One region of the Paraclostridium sp. genome, then DNA from elsewhere that is predicted to be linked to it. Evidence: a T-box and tRNA genes for the amino acid it is inferred to sense, from the RefSeq annotation. Region 1 holds a T-box; the other holds one or more tRNA genes.
The links. A T-box is a leader RNA that pairs with one kind of tRNA and senses whether it is charged. The one in region 1 lies ahead of metG (methionine--tRNA ligase), so its partner is inferred to be a tRNA-Met.
Positions count from the first base shown of each region.

Region 2: it encodes a tRNA-Met, which carries the amino acid that the T-box ahead of metG (methionine--tRNA ligase) is inferred to sense. The anticodon was not compared.

Region 1 covers NZ_JBOFKN010000201.1:12,955-26,431, forward strand. The annotation lists gene ACRCYC_RS15445 (sensor histidine kinase) at 1-1,322, shown strand, start outside; partial or broken gene ACRCYC_RS15450 (helix-turn-helix transcriptional regulator) at 1,384-1,513, opposite strand; gene ACRCYC_RS15455 (hypothetical protein) at 1,562-1,972, opposite strand; gene ACRCYC_RS15460 (glycoside hydrolase family 73 protein) at 2,144-3,034, shown strand; gene ACRCYC_RS15465 (glycoside hydrolase) at 3,086-5,395, shown strand; gene ACRCYC_RS15470 (hypothetical protein) at 5,596-5,781, shown strand; T-box leader at 5,886-6,148, shown strand; gene metG (methionine--tRNA ligase) at 6,208-7,845, shown strand; gene ACRCYC_RS15480 (response regulator transcription factor) at 7,967-8,635, shown strand; gene ACRCYC_RS15485 (ATP-binding protein) at 8,638-9,675, shown strand; gene ACRCYC_RS15490 (ABC transporter ATP-binding protein) at 9,779-10,546, shown strand; gene ACRCYC_RS15495 (ABC transporter permease) at 10,536-12,572, shown strand; gene ACRCYC_RS15500 (sodium ion-translocating decarboxylase subunit beta) at 12,765-13,477, shown strand, end outside.
Region 2 covers NZ_JBOFKN010000127.1:1,192-12,709, reverse strand. The annotation lists gene ACRCYC_RS08860 (pentapeptide repeat-containing protein) at 1-400, opposite strand, end outside; tRNA gene ACRCYC_RS08855 (tRNA-Met) at 481-556, opposite strand; gene ACRCYC_RS08850 (hypothetical protein) at 643-975, opposite strand; tRNA gene ACRCYC_RS08845 (tRNA-Met) at 1,093-1,168, opposite strand; gene ACRCYC_RS08840 (YwbE family protein) at 1,246-1,440, opposite strand; gene ACRCYC_RS08835 (patatin-like phospholipase family protein) at 1,575-2,495, shown strand; gene ACRCYC_RS08830 (SbcC/MukB-like Walker B domain-containing protein) at 2,578-5,703, opposite strand; gene ACRCYC_RS08825 (exonuclease SbcCD subunit D) at 5,703-6,905, opposite strand; gene ACRCYC_RS08820 (sensor domain-containing diguanylate cyclase) at 7,038-8,282, opposite strand; gene ACRCYC_RS08815 (acyl-CoA dehydratase activase-related protein) at 8,407-11,518, opposite strand, start outside.

The DNA.
Region 1 (13,477 bases):
TATCGCTAGCTATCAATAATATTTTTATAGATAAATATTACTTACATGAAAAAAAGAAAATTATAAATAATATAGGGGAAGAGATTGAAAATTTAAGTACTAAAGAAGCTATCAAAAACATAGAACAGATACAAGAAAAATATGAAGTAGCTGTAATTTATACACCTGTAGACTTTGAAAATGATAATGAAACTACAATAACACAAAACTTAGTTACAGAATTTAATAAAAAAGGCATAAACTTAAAAAAGTTTTGGCTTTCAGAGTTCAAGATTGAAGAGTTAAAAAAAAGAAGTATAAATGAAATTTATAACCAAGGAAAATTAAAGTATAGTTTATTAGTTAAATTTATAAAAAAAGATAATTATATATTTGCAGTATCAATGCCAATTGAACATTCAAAAGAAACTATATCTATTATAAATAAGTTTAACTTAATACTAACAACTTTGTCAGTATTAATAATAGTTATACTGACATTTATATTATCAAAGATGATAATAGATCCCTTAGAAAAGATTAAATTATTATCTAAAGACATTGCAAAGTTAAACTTTAGAACTGAAGAAATAAAAACCAATGATGAGATAGAAGAACTATCAGATAGCGTAAATCAAATGAGCATAAGCTTACAAAAAGCTCAAAATGAGCTAAATAAAAGAAATGAAAATTTAAAAGTATTTATAGGTGGAGCATCTCATGAACTAAAAACACCAATAGCTCTTATAAAAGCCTACGCAATGGGTATACAAGATGGAATTGATGATGGAACTTATTTAGATACTATAATAGAACAAAGTGAAAAAATGAATGAAACTATAAACACTTTACTTTACTGGGCAAAATACGAAAAAAGAGAAATTAACTTAAATGAGTTTGATTTAAATGAAGTTTTGGAGAGTATTATAAAAGAATATAAATTAATTATAAAAGAAAATGATATTAATTTAAGTTATGAATTTGATGGAAGTCAATGTATGGTTAATGCAGACATAGATGGAATGAAAATTGTATTGAGTAACTTAATTAGCAATGCTATAAAATATACACAAGATAAAAATATAAGTATTTCTTTGAATCGAAAAGAAAAGATATACTTAGATATTTCAAATAAAGTTATAGATATGAGTGAATATGATTTATTAAATATATGGAATCCATTTTATGTATTAGAAAAATCAAGAAATAAGCGATTATCAGGAACAGGTCTAGGTCTTAGTTTAGTAAAGGAAATACTAGAAGCTCATAATCTTGAGTATGGAGTAGAATTACATGATGAAAAAATAAGATTTTTTATTTTGTTTGCAAACAGTTTAATATGATTATATAAAAGGCTATGGGTTTATAATCATAGCCTTTTATATATATGTATTTATAAATTTTTTTATCTACAAACTCAAATAAATCTTCAACTGATACTTAAAAAAGCTGGCTATATCCATAGCTAATTTCAATGATGAACTATTGTTTCACGTCTTACATCAACTAACTTAGCTAATTCGCTTTGTTTCATAGAAGTTTTTTCTCTATATTCTTTAATTTTAGTTTTTGAGATAGTCACCTATTGACAAATACCCTTCCTATCAAAATAGATAAAGAGTACCAACCTTACTAAGCTTAATAAAAGTAAAAATAATGATAATATCATTCCTATTACATTGCTATTTATAGAGTATACATTTATATAAGGTGTTGAAAGAAAAGAAACCATTATTAATATAAAGGATACTAAAATTTTTATACAAATATTATTTATCTTCGATAAGATGAGTTGTGATAACTCATCGACTATACCACCTAGTTTGTTACTAAGTAGGAATATACAACCTATTAAAATTAAGTACATTATTGGCCAAAAATATTGGATATTAGAAAAGTTTTTAAAACCTGCAAATGTAGAAATAAAAACCACTATACATATTAGAAATTCTACTAATAATTTTGATTTAGCACTAAAATTTTTATCATTCATAAAAAATACCCCCCTGATTTAAATGTTATAAATACATAACATATATGTTATAAATATATCACTTGTTTATATAAAGCGTCAACTGAATTATTATAAATATATTTTGTAACATTAATGAAACAAAACATATTTATAATAAGCTCATAACAAATAACGAGGGAGTGTATAAATATGAAAAATAAAGGTTTTTTAACCTTAATAATGCTAATTGCAGTTATTTACATTATGATAGCAAACTACTCATTAAAAGAGATAGATAAGGAATATATAGATGTAGGTAAGTTTATTGAAGTAGTTGATAGTGTAAGTTCAAATAAAGCTCAAATTAATTGGAAGTACGTAGCTGCAATAACTGGTGTAATTGAAGACAATAATTTTAAAAAAATAACAACAAAAGAAATTGAAGATATATCTAAAAAGTTTTTACATGAAGATAAGGGTGATTATAGTTTAAAGAGTGTTGATGAAGTTTTAAATGAACTAGATTTTAATAAAAAAGAAAAAGCACTAACTTATGATTATATAAATCAATTAGAAGACTTTGGGCCAATGCCACAAAGACTTAGCCAAGATAGTAAATATATCAAATTTATAAATTCTATAAAAGATGATGCTATAGAAAACTATAAAAAATATGAAGTATTACCATCTATAACAATAGCCCAAGCTATTTTAGAATCAGGTTGGGGACAGTCCAAGCTAGCTAAAGATTATAACAATTTATTTGGAATAAAAGCAGATAACTATTGGGAAGGAGAATATGTAACTTTAGAAACAAGAGAGTTTGAAAAAGATACAATTAATGGCAAATTTAGAAAATACAATACTCCTGGCGAATCTATAAATGACCATGCTAAGTTTTTAGGTGAAAACAAAAGATATCAACAAAATGGTGTGTTTGATGCAAATACTTATGTGTATCAAGCTAAAGCTCTACAAAAGGCAGGTTATAGTACAGATAGCAATGAAAAAGGGGAAAGAATTTACGCAGATAGATTAATAGAAATAATTAGACAATACAATTTACAGCTTATAGATAGTGAAGTTCAATCAAAGAATTAATTGTAACGTAGGTGTAACAAAACTAAATTAAAATGACTTTGAGGTGATATTATGAATAAAAAAATGATGGTAATTACTAGTTTCATACTTATAGGAACTACCCTTGTAGGATGTAGTAATGGACTTATTAAAAATGGAGAAGGCACAGAAGCTAAAATTGAGAAAGTTAATAATTTAGATTTTAAATATGATGTTAACCCAAAAAACTTTCAAGTTTCAGTTGATGTAAATGGCAAGAAAGAAAATATATCAGATCCTATGAAAGAAAGAGCTGTTACTAACTTGAAAAAGAGTGATGATGAAATTTCATGGACTTATCCAGAAGAAAAAATTGATGTAGATATAAAGAAAGAAGATAGTTACCTAGATATAGATATAAAGTCAAATGAAAAAGAAGCTAATAGCTTTACTTGGCCAAGTATAAGTGGAGAAAGTTATATTCTTCCTATAAATGAAGGAAAGTTTATACCAAGTAATGATAAGTATTGGAAAGAGTATTTAAATGAACAAATTTTTAATACTATTGAAAGTTTTTCAATGCAATTTTTCTCAGTAAATAAAGAAAATTTTGCAGCAACTTATATCATGAAAAATAAGTTTAATAATGAAGTTAAATTTGACTCTAAAAATGATATAAAGTTTGATTTTACACATGAGTATCCAAGTATTAATAAAGATAAGGCATATGGTTTTAGAATATATATAACAGATAAGAATGTAGAGGATATAACTAAAAACTATAAGAATTATGTAATTGAAAAAGGAGAGTTTAAAACCATAGCTCAAAAAGCAAAAGACAATAAAAACATTGAAAAATTATATGGAGCGCCACAAATATATTTCTGGGACAAGTCTATAATTACTACAGATGATATTAAGTGGAACTTATTAAGAAATAATATAAGCGAAGAATTTTTAACATGGATGAAAGAACTTCTAAATACAAAAGTAGAAGATGGAAAAGAGGTTTCAACTGTTTTAGATACTGTTAAAACTCAAGATTATATTGATAAGTATCAAAAGCAAACTATTGTTAGAGGATTTAATTCACTTATGACTTTAAAAGAGTTCTATAATCCTAATGTATTTAAGCATATAGATAAAGAAACTAAAGATATAATTAACAAAGGGGTTAATAATTTAAATAGAGTTGAGTTAATAGAGTTGAATAAAAAGTTGTTAAAGTCACAGCTTAAAGATGCTACAACTCCTGTTAAAGATTGGGCAAAACATAATACTATAGATGTTTTAGAAGATATGAAAAAGTCTGGGATAGATAATGCTTGGATTGGTTTTGATGATATAGAATCAGGATATATTTCTCCTGAGTTTGTTGAAAAAGCTAATGAATATGGCTATTTAGTTGGTCCATATGATTCTTATCATTCTATACACAAGCTAGGGGATGAAAAGTGGAGTACGGCTACTTTTGAAGATAAGTCTTTATATGAAAATGCTACTATAAGAGATAAAGATGGGAAGAAGTTAGAAGGTTTCCAAGGTACTGGTAGAAAGTTAAATCCAACTTTATCTATGCCTAGTGTTAAGTCTAGAGTAGATAATATTATGGATGAAGGGTATGACTTTAATTCTTGGTTTATAGATTGTGATGCTACGGGAGAAATTTATGATGATTATTCTAAAAATCATACCACTACTCAGTCACAAGATTTAGAAGCTAGGTTAAAGAGAATGAGTTATATAAGAGATGACAAAAATATGGTTGTAGGTTCTGAAGGTGGTAATGATTTTGCTAGTACTACTATTGCTTTTGCTCATGGACTTGAGACTCCGGCTTTTTCTTGGGTAGATCCTGATATGAGCAAGAATAAGGATAGTGAGTATTATGTTGGAAGATATTACTCTTCTACAGGTGGTGTTCCCGAGGTTTTTGCTAAGCAAGTTCCTGTTAAGGATTTATATAAGAAGATTTTTATTGATCCTACGTATTCACTTCCTTTATTTAGACTAGTTTATAATGATTCTGTGGTTACATCTGATCATTGGCTATGGGGTACTTTCAAGATTGCTGATGAGGTTGATAGTAGAATGATGAAGGAAATTTTATATAATACTGCTCCTATGTATCATATTGATAGAGTTGAGTGGGATAAGCATAAGAATGATATTATTGATCATGATAAAGTTTGGTCTGAGTTTAATAAGAAGGCTATCAATAAGCCTATGACTGATTTTGAGTTTTTAAGTGATGATAGATTGGTTCAGACTACCTGTTATGGTGATGATTTAAGGGTTGTTGCTAACTTTTCTGATAATGACTTTAAGTATAAAGATGATGTGGTTAAGGCTAATTCTCTTATTATTTATGATGGTAGTGAGAAGACTGTTTATCAACCATAAGTTAAATTAGATATAATAATATAGTTGTTCTTTTTTATTACACTTTTAAAATACATAAATATACATACTCTATAAGTTGAAATTTTAGTGTCTATTTGTATTTTAGTTCCAAATTTATAGATATTAGGACATAATCCTTTTTTAAAAATATAATAGTGATAAACTATACTTAAAATTCAAAAGGGAAAGAGTAGAGATTTATGTCAAATAAAACAAGATTGATAATGATAGTTATATCATCTATGTTAATTTTATATGCAAGCATGCTAGGGGAGGGAAGTGCGTTTAACCTTGTAACTATATGGTTGTTTGTAAAAGGCATGAAAGATTGTATTACTAAATTGATTGCTGAAAGAAAGGAGAATAAAAATATTAATAGGAATTAATTTGCTAACGATTTAATTGCTATGGGATTAAATATAATTTATTAGAGGATTTTTAATATAAAAAGAGTATATAATAATATAAAGATTATTATTTTGAAATTATAATAAATGCAATGAAGAGGAAAGTAACTTTAAAAATACTTTTACAGAGAGTTTCTATTTGGTGAGAGGAAGCGAAGGATATTAAAGTGAAAATGGCCTTGGAGCTGTGCACCGAGATTTTTTATGAAATTAAGGCTGCAACGGGTTCACCCGTTATAGTGATAGAGTATAACCATAGGTATAATATGGCGTACTTAAAGAGGTGTATATTGTAAGGTATACATGAAATAGGATGGTAACACGAAGTTTAACTCTCGTTCCTAAGATTAAGTTCTTAGGGATGGGAGTTTTTTATTATATAAAATTACTGAGGAGGTATTAAATATGAATATTTTTATAGGAGGAGCATGGCCATATGCTAATGGATCACTTCATATTGGTCATATAGTAGCACTATTACCTGGAGATGTGATAGCAAGATATTATAGAAAAAAAGGGGATAATGTCCTTTATGTATCGGGAAGTGACTGTCATGGTACACCGATATCAATTAGAGCAAAATCAGAAGGAGTTACTCCAAAGGAAGTAGCAAATAAGTATCATAGTGAATTTAAGTATTGCTTTGATACATTGAATTTTTCCTATGATTATTATGGAAGAACTGATGATAAGTTTCATAAAGTAGAAGTTCAAAATATAATTACTTCTTTATATGACAAGGGTTTAATTTACGAAAAAGATGTAGATCAGATTTATTGTAATAGCTGTCAACAATTTTTACCTGATAGGTATGTTGAAGGAGTATGTCCTAAGTGTAAATCAAACGCAAGAGGAGATCAATGTGATTATTGTGGATACTTGCTAGATCCATTAGAACTACTAGATAGAAAATGCAAATTATGTGGGGAGTATCCTACAATAAAAGAATCTAAGCATTTATATTTTTCTTTATCTAAGTTTCAAGATGTTATAAAAAATAATTTAGATGTAAATAAGCACAATTGGAAAATAAATGCTATAAATAATACGGAAAGATACATTATTGAAGGGTTACATGATAGGGCTATATCAAGAGATATTTCTTTAGGTATAGATATACCAATAGATGGATTTAGGGATAAAAAGGTATATGTTTGGATAGATGCTATACTTGGATATCTTACAATGAGTAAGAAATGGGCTATAGATGAAAATAAATCATATGAAGAGTTTTGGAATGAGGATGCAGTTTCTTATTATGTACATGGTAAAGATAATATTCCATTTCACTCTATAATACTTCCAGCTTTATTAAATGGGATTGGTTATGAAAAATTAGTTGATAGAATTGTATCTAGTGAATACTTAACATTAGAAGGTAAAAAAATATCAACTAGCAATAATTGGGCTGTATGGATTCCTGATATAGTAAAGCGTTATAATTCTGATTCATTAAGGTATTTTTTCTTAATAAATGCTCCAGAAAAACGAGACTCTGATTTTTCGTGGAGGGAGTTTGTAAATAGTAACAATGGAGAGTTGTTAGGGGCTTATGGTAATTTGGTCAATAGAACGCTAGTATTTATAAAAAAATATTATGATAATAAAGTTATTAATGGTGAGATTGATAAAAATATTAAGTCAAGTATAAAAAAGTTATATGGTGAAGTAGGTGTGCTTATAGAGCAAGGAAATTTAAGAATTGCACTTGAGAGTATTTTTGAAGTTATAAGGAAAGTAAATAAGTACTTTGATTTAAGCACACCATGGATAACGGTAAAAGAGAATAATGAAAAATGTATAAATAGTATATATACTTGTATTTATGCTATTGCAAATTTATCTAATTTATTAGAACCATTTTTACCAGAATCGTCATTTAAAATAAAAGAATGGTTGTCTATAAATCATAGTAAATGGAGTGAAATAGAAAGTATAGATTGTGTTTTATCATCTGAAATTTCTATATTGTTTGAAAGAATTGATAAGAAAAAAATAGAATTAGAAGAAGAAGAATTAAAAAGTTGTCAAATTAAATATTAACTAAATATGAAATTTTTACATGTAGTTAATATTTATAGCCTATGAAATGACATATTTCATAGGCTATTTTCTATATATAATATATAATTATTGTGAACAGAATTTTAAGGGGAGATTTATTATGGAAAAAATTGTTGTAATTGAAGATGAAGAAAAAATAAGGACTGAGCTTAAAAGTTTTTTAAATAATTATGATTATGACGTTGTGACTATATCAGAGTTTGGCAATGTAGTGGACGAAGTTTTAAAATTAGATGCTCATTTAATTTTACTAGATATAAACTTACCTGTATGTGATGGGTATTTTTTATGTAGAAAAATTAGAAAAAGCTCGGATATACCAATAATTATAGTAACAAGTAGAGATACTGAAATGGATGAATTGATGAGTATGAACTTGGGTGCTGATGATTTTGTAACAAAACCATACAACACACAAATTTTACTTGCACGTATAAATTCTCTTTTAAAAAGAACTTATAAAAAATCTAATGTAGATATACTTAGGTACAAAGGTCTAGAATTAGATTTATCAAAAAATAGTGCAAGCTTTGAAAATCAAGAAGTAGAGTTAACTAAAAATGAATTTAGAATATTAAACTGCCTTATTAAAAATAAAGGAAAGATAGTTTCAAGAGGAGATTTAATGGACTATTTATGGGATTTAGATTTATTTATAGATGATAATACCCTTACAGTTAATATAAATAGACTTAGAAAAAAATTAAGTGAAATTGGATGTAGTGAATATATAGAAACTAAAAGGGGGAGAGGCTACATAATGCCGTAACTATGAATATAAAAGATTATTTAAAAGATAGAAGCTTAAGTATATTATTAAATTTTACGTTTTTTGCCTTTGTAGTTTTTATACTAAAAGCATCACAAGTTGAGAGAGTAACAATAATTTTCACAATTATGCTTTGGATAGTTTTAAGTAGTATAGAAATTTTTTACGGATGTTTTAAAAAGAAAAGTTATTACGATCAAGTAATGACATCTTTAAATGAACTAGATAAAAAATATTTACTACCAGTAGTTATAAAAAGATCATCTTTTTGTGAGGGGAAAATTTTGTATGATGTTCTTAGTATTACAGATAAATCCATGCATGAAGAAGTTAATAAGTATAAGTTTAATCAAGAAGAATATAGAGGATATCTTGATTTGTGGGTACATGAAATAAAGACACCAATAGCAGCTAGTAAGCTAGTTATAGAAAATAATAAAAATGAACATACTTTAAGCCTTTTAGAAGAAATAGAAAAAGTAGAAGATTTTATAGAGCAAGCTCTTTATTATTCAAAAATTAATGAAATAGAGATGGATTACATAATAAAAGAAACCGACTTAAGAAAGTGTGTAAACAGCACTATTAAAAGAAATAAAAAATTAATTAGAGAAAAGAAAATATGCATAGATATAGAAGATTTCGATGAAAAAGTTTATTGTGATGGAAAGTGGATGGAGTTTATACTAAATCAAATTATAGTAAACTCTATAAAATACATAGGCGATAAAACTATAAATAAAAAGTTAGATAAAGAACCTCCTAAGATATCTATATATACAAAATCAAAAGAAAATAGTATCGAACTATATATAAAAGATAATGGTATTGGAATCGATAGTAAGGATTTAAATAAAGTTTTTAATAAGGGATTTACAGGTATTAATGGAAGAAAACTAAAAAAATCAACAGGAATGGGACTTTATATATCAAATAAACTAGCAGATAAAATGTATTTAGGATTAGAAATAGATTCCATAATCAATGAAGAAACTACTGTAAAAATAATATTCCCAAAAAGTAATATGATTCAAATGTAAATAAACTTACATTTTTGTAAGGTAGTGGTAAGGTTATCTTATTAATTAAATCCTCTAAAGGCTATAAGATATAAGTATAAATTAAAAATGTGGAGGAGATAAGATGAGTACAGTTCTTAAAGTTAAAAATATAGAAAAATATTATGGGAATAAGAAAAATTTAACAAAAGCTATTAATAATATTTCATTTGAAGTTGATAAGGGTGAGTTTATAGGAATTATGGGCCCTAGTGGAAGTGGTAAAACTACACTTTTAAATTGTATAGCTACAATAGATAAAGCAACTACTGGAAATATACAAATTGAAGATAAGGATATAACAACTTTATCAAGAAAAAATATAGAAAAGTTTAGAAGAGAACACTTAGGATTTATATTCCAAGAATTTAATTTACTAGACACTTTAACAGTATATGAAAATATATCCTTAGCATTATCTGTATTAGGAGTAAAGGGAGTAGAAATAGATAAAAGGGTAAAAAGTGTGGTAAATAGACTGGGTATAGGAGATATATTAAGTAAATTTCCATATGAAATATCAGGAGGGCAAAAGCAAAGAGTAGCTTGTGCAAGAGCTATAATAAATGAACCAGCTTTAATTCTTGCAGATGAACCAACAGGATCTCTAGATTCAAAATCAGCAAGAGTTTTACTTGAAAATCTATCTGATTTAAATGAAAATATGAATTCTACAATAATGATGGTAACTCATGATGCTTTTACAGCTAGCTATTGTAAAAGAATTTTATTTATAAAAGATGGAAAAATCTTTAATGAATTAATAAGAGGAAATGATGATAGAAAAGAGTTTTTCAAAAGAATTATAGAAGTTGTTACTCTTTTAGGAGGTGACAATAACAATGTTATTTAAGCTTTCAAAAAGAAACGTCCAAAGAAGTATAAAAGATTATAGTATTTATTTTTTTACACTTGCTTTAGGTGTTTGCATATTTTATATATTTAACTCAGTAGAAGCTCAAACAGCTATGATGGATATGTCAGATAATCAAAAAATGTTAATGGAAATGACAAATAGGATAACTTCAATAGTATCAGTTTTTGTATCTTTCATCCTAGGATTTTTAATAATATATGCAAATAACTTTATAATCAAAAAAAGAAATAGAGAATTTGGTATATATATGACACTAGGTATTAGTAGAAGTAAAATTGCTTTTATGCTATTTTATGAAACTATAATAGTTGGGGTTATGTCTTTAGTTATAGGCCTATTTATAGGAATATTTTTATCGCAGGGACTAGCTTCACTAACAGCAAAATTATTTGCAATTGATATGAAAAAGTATCAATTTGTATTTTCAAAAGAAGCTTGTATAAAAACAATAATAGATTTTAGCATAATGTTTTTTATAACTATGATTCTAAATTTTATAGTAGTTTCAAGATATAAGCTTATAAATTTAATAAATAGTCAAAGAAAAAATGAAAAGTTAAAAGGTACAAACTTAATATTATCTGTATTACTGTTTATAATATCTATAGTTTGTTTAGGATTTGCATATAAATTGATTTTAGAAAATGCTCTTATAAACATAGGAGATGATACTTTTAATTTATCGATACTTTTAGGAGTTGTAGGTACGATATTATTTTTCAGATCTTTGGCAGGATTTTTTATAAAATTGGTTCAAAATGATAAAAACTTATATCTAAAAAATCTTAACACTTTTACTTTAAGACAATTAAACAGTAGAATTAATACAAACTATATATCAATGAGTATTATATGTTTAATGTTATTTATTTCAATTGGTATGTATTCTACAGCCATAGGATTAAAAAAATCTATAGAAAGTTCGACAGAGATTCAAACTCCATATGATGTGACTGTAATAGAAAGATACAGACCTAAAGAAAAGATAAATTTTAATAATGAAAAGTTAAGTGAAATACTTAAAAATTTAGATTTTAATGTAAGTGATTACTCAAATGAATATATAGATTACAATTTTTACGATTCTCCTGTGAGTTTTATTAAAATGTTTGAAAATACTTCAGATGACTTTTTATCTAAACAAATAAAATTTATGATAGATTCTAATGTTCCTATTATAAAACTATCAGATTATAATAAGTTAAATAAAATGCAAGGTAAAAAACAAATAGATTTAAAAGATAAAGAAGTAATTTTGGTTACAAACATATCTGCTATGGAGAATCCAATAAAAGAATATATAAAAAATAATAAAAGTATAAAAATAGGAAATGATGAATTTAAAATAAATAAAAATTACCAATATCAATCTTTAATGAATGATTTAGCTAAATTTGATTTTGTAACATTTGTAGTTGAAGATAAATACGCAGATAAATATGATATAAGTCAAAAATGTTTAAGTTTAAATTATGAAGGAGATAAAAAAGATACAGAAAATAAAATAACAAAGTATCTTGAAAAAAGTGAAAATAAACAAATTCAATATCAAAAAGACCATGGTTCATACTTATTATTTGTGAGCAAACAAATGGTTTTAGAAATTAATATGTCTAACTCAGCTACATTTTTATATATTGGTTTATATATAGGGATAATATTTTTAATATCTAGTGCAGCAGTACTTGCACTTAACCAATTATCAGGAGCAACAGAAAGTTTAGGAAGATATGAAATACTTAAAAAACTTGGAGTAAGTTCAAAGATGATAAACAGATCAATTTTTATACAAGTATTCATATATTTCTCACTTCCAATAGCCCTAGCATTAGTTCATAGTTATTTTGGAATAAAGGTAGCAAATAACGTGGTCAAAATGTTTGGAGACTATAATACAGTAGGAACCAATATAGGTGCAGTATTAAGTATATGTGTAGTTTATGCTATATACTTCTTTGGAACATATAAAGCATATAAGCGTATTGTAAATAAAAATAATTAACTAAAATAAAAAAGAAGGGCATGCCAAAATATAGACAACTTATATTTGACATATCCTTCTTTTTTATTGTTAAACAACTTTCATTTTGAATTTTTATACTTGGTTTAATTTTATTTATGCATATATCATAATAAAAATAAATATTTTAATAGTAGAATACGATAACGATATAAATTTATTGGGGGTAAGAAAATGGAAATTTTGTTATCAGGAATTATGAGTATAACACCTAATCAAATTGCTATGATTGCAATAGGGGGTATATTGCTATATCTAGCAATAGTTAAAAAATTTGAACCAACACTTTTATTACCTATGGGTTTTGGGGTGATAATGGTTAACTTACCACTATCAGGAGCAATAAGTCAGGTTGTAAATGGAACACCAATAGAAGGTATACTAGATTTACTATTTGAACAAGGGATAGCAACAGAATTATTTCCATTACTTATTTTTATAGGGATAGGAGCAATGATAGACTTTGGGCCACTTTTACAAAAACCATTTATGATTTTTTTAGGAGCTGCAGCTCAATTTGGAATATTTTTTACCGTAATATTAGCTTTGTTATTAGGATTTGAAATAAATGAAGCTGCATCTATAGGTATAATTGGGGCAGCAGATGGACCTACTTCAATATTTGTAGCCTCACAATTAGCAAGGAATTTACTAGGGCCTATTTCAGTAGCTGCATATTCATATATGGCATTAGTACCAATAATACAACCTTTTGCTATAAAATTGGTAACAACTAAAAATGAAAGAATGATAAAAATGCAATATCAAGAAGATAAAATATCTAAGCGAACTAAAATACTATTTCCAATAATAGTTACATTAGTAGCTGGACTTATATCACCACAATCAGTACCTCTTATAGGATTTCTAATGTTTGGTAATTTAAT
Region 2 (11,518 bases), on a different contig from region 1:
GAGGCATCTTATCAAATATTTTTACCTCTGATTCTTTTATATTCATATTTACAGCCTTGCTTATATCAGTTTCTAAGAACACAGTATTTATAAATTCTGCACCCGCAAAATCTACACCTTCTAAATTAACTGAATCAAATAATGTATTTTCAAATTTAACTTTTTTAAATTTACTTCTTTTTAAGTTACTTCCTATTATTTCCGCACTTTTAAAGCTACATCCGTAGAAATTACAAGATTTAAAATGAGCGCCTCTTAAACTTGTATAGTTAAAATTTGATCCTGAAAAATCACTGTTGTAACAATTGCTTCGTTTTAAATCTTGATACATAAAGTTTTTATCTAATTTCTGTATCTTATTATATTTAAGTCCTGTATCTACTTTTTTAACTTTTGCCATATTATCCTCCGTAAATATATCTTATATTAAAAAAACTCTTATACCAAAAGATATAAGAGTTTGTAATTCATACTTATAATTGGTTGCGGGAGCAGGACTCGAACCTGCGACCTTTGGGTTATGAGCCCAACGAGCTGCCAACTGCTCCACCCCGCGATGTTGTTTTCTCTACTTCTATATAATATCACAATACATATATTATAACAACCCTATTATAAGTATTTACTTTTTTATTTAAATTATTAAGCTAAATCTATTTCTAATCCTTCTTCATTTACATACCAATCATTTACTTTATACTCATTGTATAAACTTCCAACATCTGCTTTAACATATAATCTTAACTCTAAGTCTTTGTGTTTTTCATAAAACTTCTTACTTCCCTCTAAATCCGTTACACATAAATAAGCTTTATCATTTTTATAATCCACGTTATTTGCGACACTGTTTTTGCTGACTCTAGAACTTTCATTTAAAATTACTCTTATTTCATTATCTATTACTTTATACCACTTTGCATATCTTTTAGCTAATGTTATATCTTCTTTTTTAATTCCTCTTTTTACTAGTTTCAACTTGATCACTCCCTATAGTTTATATCTATAGTTTTTTAATCTATAGATTGATTATAAATGTTAATAAAAAAACTCCTATACCTGAAGATATAAGAGCCTATAATCCATGCTTATAATTGGTTGCGGGAGCAGGACTCGAACCTGCGACCTTTGGGTTATGAGCCCAACGAGCTGCCAACTGCTCCATCCCGCGATGTTGTTTTCTCTATCTACATATAATGATAACATATTAAGTAAATTATAGCAAGCTTATTGAATTTTATTTACGTATTATGATTTTATTTCTTTTACCCTTCCAACAATTCCACTTTCAAGCATCACCTTGATCCCATGTGGATGATTTTTAGAATTAGTAAGAATTCTACTAACTTCGCCTTCTGTCAACTTTCCACTACGTTGATCTTGTTTTTGAACAACTAATACCTTACTTCCTATTTTTATGTTATTTCTATTATTTCCATCCATAAATGTTCTCCTTCCATACTTACCACTGTCTACCATAGTATAACACTGAAAATAGTATAACACACACTATTTTTTATTTTTTTTCATACTATGGTAAAGTAATAAAAAATTTACTATCGGTGGTGAATTTAGTCATGAAAGCAAATTTAGTGTGCAAAGGTGGAGGAATTAAAGGTATAGCTTTAGTAGGTGCCATAGCTTGTCTAGAAAATGAAGGTTATGAATGGGAAAACTTAGCTGGAACTTCTGCTGGTGCTATTGTAGCTTCTCTATTGGCAGTAGGATATACTTCAAATGAAATTAAAGATATATTATACAATATAGATTATATCAGCTTTAAAGACAAGAACAAACTTCAATCAATACCTTTAATTGGAGATTTTTTAAGTATTTTTATCCATAAAGGAATTCACTCTGGAAATGCTATTGAAAATTTTTTACACGATAAATTTATTGAAAAAAACAAAACAAAGTTTAAAGATATTTCAATTAATGGAAAAAGTAAGCTTAAAATGATTGCTGCAGATGTTACAAGAAAAAAGTTACTTATTTTACCTGATGATTTAACCGACTATGGTATAGATCCTATGAACTTTGAAATTTCAAAAGCAGTTAGAATGAGTCTCAGTATTCCCCTTTACTACTATCCAGTTAAAATTGAACATGATAATAATTGTTGTTTTATAGTTGATGGAGGATTATTAAGCAATTTTCCAATCTGGATATTTGATAATGATGAAAGTTGTGATTTATGTAGTTTACCTACATTCGGTCTGAATTTATTAGGTAGCGAAATTGATGGATTAAATGAATGTCCTAATACTTTATCTTACTTGTTAAGTGTAGTTCAAACTTCTCTACGTACAAATGAAGATGTTTATTTTAAAGAAAAAGATAAGGTAAGGATTATAAATATACCTACATTAAATGTTTCAACAACTGATTTTGACATTACTAAAAATTGTATGACTAGTCTTTATATGTCTGGTTATGACTCTGCTCAAATATTTTTAAATGAATGGAATTTTGAAAATTATGTTTTAAAATACTTATAAATCATTTAAAATAAGCTACAAAACAAAAAGGTCTCTATCAAATTGATTAGATTCAGACCTTTTTGTTTTTATATTTTTAAACTTATAATATATTAAATTCAGCCTTACTTCCTTTTGAAGTCGCTACTACCTCCAATTTAGCATCAATTCTTTCTTTAAGTTCTTCAACATGAGATATTATACCAACTAGTCTTCCACCTCTTTGAAGCTCCAATAAACTATCAATCGCATTATCTAAAGATTGTGGATCTAGGGTTCCAAATCCTTCATCTACGAACATAGTTTCAAGAGATACCCCTCCAGCGTTAGATTGAACTACATCTGAAAGCCCTAGCGCTAAAGATAATGAAGCTTTAAAACTTTCACCACCTGATAATGAACTTACATCCCTAGAACTATCTGTATAGTTATCATATATTTCAAGTTCTAGACCTTTTTGTCCTGCACCTTTACTTTTACTCTTCTTTCTAATTAATGAGAATCTATCTCCCGTCATTTTTTCAAGTCTTATATTTGCGGCTTCTATTATGTCTTCAAAGTATGAAGCTAATATATATCTTTCAAATGATATATATGGAGACTTTCTACCATTAGCTAAATCTGATAACTCTCCAACTACTCTATACTCTTCTTCTATTGCTTTAAACTTAATATTAAGAGCTTCTACATTTTTAAGTACTAATTTATTATTTTCTAATATAGAATATAATTCTCTTAACTTAACTTCTAGCTCTTGTTTTATTATTTGAAGCCTTTTTATTTCTTCACATATATTTGTTACTTCAATAAATTCTAAGTCTTTAGTTTTATTATTTATATCTTCTTTCTTAGATTTAAATAAAGTTAACTTAGAATTGTATGATTCAACTTGTTTTTCTAATTCTTCTATTAAATTAATGTTTAACTTAGCTTCTTGGTAAGTATCCATATCCTTAAACCCTAACTTATTCATAGAAGTTTTAAACTCTAATTCTATTTTTTCTATACTAAATTTTAATTCATCTATAGACTTATTTATTTCTTGAGACTTTGAAATTTCGCCTTCTAGTCTTATTGAATTATTTTCACTCTCTTCTCTTAGTTTGTTTAAGTTACTTATACTATCACTTAAATCCTTCGTTTTTACATCTATTAAACCTTTAAGTATTTTAACATCTGATATTTCTTGTGGAATTTCTTTTTTATATTCTTCTATCTTGGTGCTAATTTGAGTTACTTCCTTTAGATATTCTTTTTCATTTTCTTCTAAAGCATTTAACGCTTTTTCATTTTCTATAATATTATTATCTATAGATATATTTTTACTTATTATAGAATCTTTTAAAACTAACTTTTCTTTAATTTTTAAAAGCTCTTTATTTAAATTATCAATTATATCTTTTAATTCAAGGCCTTTAGCTTTGACTATATTTCCTGTACTATTAGAATAGATTTTATCTATATTTAAAGTCTCTGAGAACTTAGCTAAACTATTATTTACTATTTCAAAATAATTTTTCGAATCAGCATTTAATTTAGTTAGTTCATTTATCCTTAAATTATTTTCTTTTTCAATTTCCTCTAGTTTCTCTTTTGCTAATTTTAATTCTTCCTTTGTTGGTACTTTTAAATCCTTTCTTATTGTTGCAGGATTTGGATGATTAGTAGATCCACATACAGGACAAGGAGTATTAGTTTTTAAATTACTTGCAAGTATACCTGCTTGCTCTTTTTTGTACAAATTATCCATATCATCATAGTTTTTCTTGATAATTTTATAGTCCTTTTCAAACTCCTCATATTCTTTGCTTAAGTTATAGTGATTAATTCTGCTTTTTTCATAACTAGCTATAGACATAAATAATTCTCTAGTTTCTTGAATAATCTTTGTTTTATTTGATATATCATTTTCTATCTCTACTTTTTTAGTTTCTAAAGCAGCTATTTCTTTTAAAGTATTATCATTTTCTAATTTTTCTTTTTTAAGTTTTTCAGTAAATTCTTTATTGCTTATTATTTGCGCATTAACTTCTTTAACTTTTTCACCTTGATTTAATACTTGATTTTTTAAGTTATCGAACTCTGAGATCTTAGGTTCTATACTTTTTAGATTTTCAATTTCTAACTTAAGTTTATCTCTTTCTGGTTCTTTATCTTCTTCTATTTTTAATTTTGATTTAGCTATATCACAAACTTTTTTTAAGTTTTCAATGCTTATTAAACTATTATTATAATCTTTTTGTCTTTCTTCTAATTTATTATTATTTTCTATAAGCTTATCTTCTATATAATTAACTTCCTTAGCATTTTTAAAGTTAATTATATTTTTCTTTTTAGCTTCAAAACCATCCTGTTGACTTAAAAGTTCTTCAAGAGTTTTTACTACTTCTTCTTTCTCATTTAACAGTTTATTATTATTTTCTATAATTAATTTTTCTTTATTTATAGCCTCTAATTTACTAGAAAGATTTTTATCTTCTTCATTTAAAACCTTATAATTTTCATTCTCTTTTTCTATAAGTTCTTTTAATTTTTCTATTACAATAGGAAAATCGACATATTCTCCAAGAACTATATCATGCTCCCCTTTTATATTTTTTAAATTGGTTTGCATCTCATCTCTGCTTTTATTTCTATTCTTACTTAAAGTTATAGCTTTTTCTTTAAGTTCCATTTGAATTTTTTCAAAATCATAAGTATTAAATATTTTTCTGAAAATGCCTTCTCTTTCTAAAGAATCAGCTAGTAGTAATTTTTTAAATTCTCCTTGTGGAAGCATTACGATTTGTTTAAACTGATCCCTGGTTATACCTAATACCTCTATTAACTTATTAGTAACATTAGTAACCTTTGTAATTACTTTTCCATCTGGTAGTGTAAGTGTTGCATCTGCGCTTTTTTCTGTATATCCTTCGCCCCTAGCTTTCTTTTTTTTCTGCTTTGGAACTCTATTTACAAGATATCTTTCTCCTTTTAGATCAAACTCTAATTCTACAAAAGTTTCTACATCATCATCCGCAAAATGACTTCTCAGTGAATCTGTTTCTCTCGATTCTCCACTAGCTTCTCCATATAGCGCATAACTTATAGCATCAAATATAGTAGTTTTTCCCGCTCCTGTTTTTCCTGATATAACAAATATATTTCTTCCGTTTAGTTCTTCAAAGTCTATAACTTGCTTATCTGCATAAGGTCCAAAAGCACTTATAGTTAATTTTATCGGTCTCATTATCTCACCTCCCTTTTTAAGACTTCATTTATAGTATTCATCAAAACATCTTCTTTTTCTTTTGTATAATCTCCATTACCTAAGTCTTCGTAAAACTCTTTGAATAATTCTAACTTACTTTTTCTTTTGTATTCTCCCTTTGCTGAGGTTTTATCTTCACTGAAATCTTTTTTTCGTTCTCTAGTTATTAACATAGTATTTGGATAAACTGACCTTAATTTTTCCATAGGGTTCATTAACTCTCCGTCATCAGTTAATATAGCTTGTATGTAATCATCTTTACCTTCTTCTAGGTTCCTAGCTTCATCTACCAAATCTTCTATATTTCCTTTTATTACTCTTAAATCTCTAAGTGGTTTCAAGATTTTAAAATCTATATTTATATTTTTATCTTCATCTGTATCTAGCACATATACACCCTTTTTTTGATTTACTTCAGAGAAAGAGTATTTTAAAAGCGAACCTGAATATTTCATTTCTTCTCTTCCTATTTTTTGTCTACCATGTAAATGGCCTAAAGCTACATAGTCAAAGTCAGAGAAGATATTTCCATCTATTAAATCTGTTCCTCCTATTGATAACGGTCTTTCAGATTCTGAGATTTCAAGATTTGCTACTTCATATTTATTTTCAGCACAATTTATTGCTTCTTCTCTTTTGAGAGTAACATAACCATGACCTACTAGGATATTAATCTCCTCTGGATTAAGATTTTCTTTTATTTTTTCTATTACTGCTACCATAGCATCATTGTGACTTCTTATAACTTTATTATCTAATAGTTTTTTTGTTAATGCAGGATCTTTATATGGCACTAAATAAAAGTTTATATTTGTATCATATTCTTTTATAGATACATGTTTATAAATTTCATCATCTCTTCCAGCTATGTACAATCCTTGCTTTTCTAGTATTTCGCTACCAAAACTTAATCGCTCTCCACCATCATGATTACCTGATATAGCTAGTACTTTTATTTTTTTATCTATTATTAGATCACTTAAAGTTTTATTTAATAGCTCTACAGCTTCTACTGGCGGAATAGATCTATCATAAATATCACCTGCTATTATAATGGCATGTGGATTTTCTTCTTCTATTAAGTTTGTCAATTTATTTAAAATGAATTTTTGATCTTCTATCATAGAAAATTCATTTACTATTTTGCCTATGTGCCAATCACTTGTGTGAATAATTTTCATAAATTGTCCTCCTTGTTATATATATATATTGATTATATCATAAAAAGCCCTCATTTTTGCTGAGGGCTTTTTATGATATAATCTAAATACTTTTGAGTATAAATGTATCTATAAGTTTTATTGAAATATTTACTATTTTGGATAAAGTGAAGACATTCGAGTGCTATTGCTGGTTAATATCTTATCTCTATATAACATATATTCAGCTTCTTTTAATATATCATCTACACCTTTTCCATCATCTATTTTAGTACTTATGCCTAAAGATATGCTTATTGGTAATTGTTCGTTATTTGACTGTTTGCACTTATGTACTATTTTTTCACAAACAATTTCCGCTAATTTATAATCGGTATTAGGTAAAAGAATAATAAACTCATCTCCACCCCACCTAAATACAATATCTTCATCTCTACAACTCAAGTTTAAAATCCGAGCTATTTGAATTATCAATTTATCTCCTTCTAGGTGCCCTAGAGTATCATTAACTAGTTTTAATCCATTCACATCACCCATTATTAAACTTAAAGGATAATATATTTTATTGTCTAACTTTTTTATTTGTTCTTCAAAATAAGCCCTATTATATAAGCCAGTTAACTTATCTGTATAACTCATGATAGTTAACTTTTTTTCTAGTTCTTTTCTATCCGTCATATCTCTAGATATCCCAACGACTCCCCATACTTCTCCATCTTCATTTATTAGTGGTTTTTTTATGCCTTCTGCATATACCAACTTATTTTCTTTGTTTAAAAGTTCAACCTTAGTATATTGAGTCTTTTTATTTTTTATAATTTCTTTATCACTTTCCATAAAAGATTGTGCAACCTCTTTACTTTTGTGTATTTCTATATCTGTTTTTCCAATAACTTCTGATTTTTCTTTTCCAAAAAAATCTTCAAAAAAAGCCTTATTCCCACCTATATATTTACTTTCCTTATCTTTATAAAAAATCATGTCAGGTATAGTATTTATTATAGTCTCTAATAAAGTGTTTTGCTTAATTATATTTTCTTCATATTTTTTTGTCTCTGTTATATCTTTTACTATTCCTGAAACAGCCACTACATTTTCACTGTCATCTAATATTGGAGTTAAATAAGCTTTTGTGATTTTATTATTAATTTCAGCTTCAAATACCATAGCTTTTTTGCTCTCCACTACATGTTTATGATTTTGATCATATTTTTCATATCTACCAACTGGAAATATATCCTTATTTACTTTTCCAATAATATCTTCCTTACTTAACTTTTCATCTATATATACTTCTTTAAATTTTTTATTTATACTTAAAAACACCCCATCATTTGATTTTATCCACATAGGATATGGTAGTGTATCGAAGACTACTTCAATTAAATTATCAATCATTTTCACGCCTACTTCCTTTAAATTTCAACCATAATATAATTATATACTAATTCAAAATAAATTTTTATATTATAAATTATATAATTTAAAAAGTAAAATATTATATCTGTTTTTATTTTAAATTTCACTTTAAATTTTTAAACGAAGTTGATAACATTAATTTTATTCTATTTAATTGATTAACCTCACTGGCTCCTGGATCATAGTCAATAGGAACAATATTAGTATTAGGGTAAACTCTTTTGAGTTCTTTTATTACACCTTTTCCTGTAATATGATTAGGTAAACAAGCAAAAGGTTGCATGCATATAATATTTTTAACATTACTTTCAATGAGTTCCATCATTTCAGCGGTTAAAAGCCACCCTTCCCCTGCTTGATTTCCAAGCGAAATAATATTTGAAGCAATTTTACCTAACTCCTCAATTTTTTTTGGACTACTAAATCTCTTACTTTCTTCAAGTGCTTTAATATAATGCTTTTGGTATATAGATATAGCACTTATAGTTAATTTCCCTCCTAATTTTTTGTATTTTTTATCTAAATAGTTATCAGCTTTATAATATGTATTAAATGCACAACTTAAAAAGAAGTTTATAAGTTCTGGAACAACAGCTTCTGCACCTTCTTTTTCTACTATGTCCACAATATTGTTATTAGCTAATGGATGAAACTTAACTAAAATTTCTCCCACTATACCAACTTTTGGTTTTTTCTCTTCTGTTATAGATAACTCATCAAAATCTTTAACTATATTGTATATATTTTCTTTAAATTTAGTTAAACTTCCTTTTTCTAAGCTTTTTTTGCAAATTTCCAGATGTTTTTTATAAAGTTTATTAGCACTGCCTTTTTCTGTTTCGTAAGGTCTTACTCTATATAAAACTTTCATAAGTAAATCGCCATAAATAGCAGCCATCAAAACTTTATTTATAAGACTTAAAGAGAATACACTGTATAAATTGCTTTTTTCATCTCCATTTACAGATAATGACAATACCGGTATATTTCCATATCCTGCATCGCTTAATCCTTTTCTTAAAAATCCAATATAATTAGTTGCCCTACAAACTCCACCTGTCTGAGTTATTGCTACAGACGTTTTGCTTAAATCATATCTACCACTTTTAAGAGCTTTAATTATTTGTCCTATAACAATTATAGCCGGATAGCAAGCGTCATTATTTACATATTTTAAACCTTCTTCAACAGCCCCTTCATATTCTTTAAGCAATACCATGTTATATCCGCAAGACTTCACACTATGTTCTACTAAATCAAAATGGATAGGAGCCATTTGAGGCACTAAAATATTGTAATTTTCTTTTATTGATTTACTCAAACTACTTTTTACATATGTTTTTTTTATTTTCAAACCCTCAATATTATTATTTTCTCTTTCTTGGATAGCAGCTTTTAAAGACCTCAATCTTATTTTAGCTGCACCTAAGTTGTTTCCTTCGTCAATTTTTATGCATGTATAAATTTTACCTTCACTAGTTAAAATTTCTTGAACTTGATCAGTAGTAACTGAATCTAGCCCACATCCAAATGAATTTAATTGTACAATAGACAAATCACTTCTAGACCCTACAAAACTTGCTGCTCTGTATAATCTTGAGTGATAGGCCCACTGATCAACAACTCTTAAAGATTTATCTATTTCACCCAAATGACACACACTATCTTCTGTAAAAACAGCCATACCCAAAGAGTTTATAAGATTGGGTATACCATGGTTTATTTCAGGATCAATATGATATGGCCTACCAGCTAAAACAATACCTTTAATATTATTTTTTTCAATATATTTTAATTTAGTCTCACCCATATTTTGTATATCTCTTTTAAACTTTTCATACTCAGTAAATCCAAGTTCCACACTTTTACTTATTTCTTCTTTACTTATTTCAATAAACTCATCGTCATAACTTTTAATTTTGTTTAATTCTTCATATAATTTTTTCTTTAGAGCATTTTTATTATCCATCGGTAAAAATGGATTTATGAAATTAATATTATTTTCTTTTATTTGTGAAATATTATTTTTAATAACTTCTGGATAAGACATAACAATAGGACAATTAAAATGGTTATCAACATTTTCAAATTCTTTGTGTTCCTGTCTTATACATGGATAAAATATATTTTTAATACCTTTTTCAATTAAATCATTTATATGACCATGCACCATCTTAGCTGGATAACAAACAGATTCTGAAGCAATCGAATCCATTCCCTTTTCATATAAATCTTTTGAAGATCGGCTAGATAGTACTACTTTAAATCCTAAATTTGTAAATATTGTATGCCATAGTGGATAATCTTCATACATATTCAAAACTCTAGGTATTCCTATTTCTTTTCTTTTTGATTGATTTATTTCTAAACTTTCGTAATTAAATACTCTTTTATATTTATAATCAAATAAATTAATATTTTTATTTTCAGACCTCTGTAAACCTATTCCTCGTTCGCATCTATTTCCTGATATAAATCTATCTGATTTTCCAAAACTATTTATAGTTAATAAACAGTTATTCGAACACCTTCCACATCTAGTAGTAGTTATTTCTAAATGTATTGAATTGATTCCATCTTTGTCTAAAAGAGATGTTTTATATCCTTTATTATACTTTTCTTTTGCAATAATGCTAGCTCCAAATGCCCCCATTATTCCAGCAATATTAGGTCTTATAACTTCTCGATCTGTCAAAATTTCAAACACTCTTAATACCGCATCATTATAAAAAGTTCCACCTTGAACTACATGGAATTTACCTATGTCTTCTTTTGACTTTGCCTTTATAACCTTGTATAAAGCATTTTTTACAACTGAGTAAGAAAGTCCTGCACTTATGTCATTAACTGTATTTCCTTCTTTTTGTGCTTGTTTTACTCTTGAGTTCATAAAAACAGTACATCTTGATCCTAAATCAACTGGATTTTTAGAATATAAAGCTCTTTTAGAAAATTCTTTTATATCTAGTTGTAGTGATTTTGCAAAAGTTTCTAAAAAAGAACCACATCCTGAAGAACAGGCTTCATTTAATATTATAGTTTCTATAACTCCATTATTTATTTTTAAACATTTCATATCTTGCCCACCTATATCGAGTATAAAGTCTACATTAGGTGAGAAAAATTTAGCACCTTTATAATGAGCTATTGTTTCAATTTCCCCAATATCTATTTTAAAAGTTTTTTTAAGTAGCGCTTCTCCATATCCTGTGACA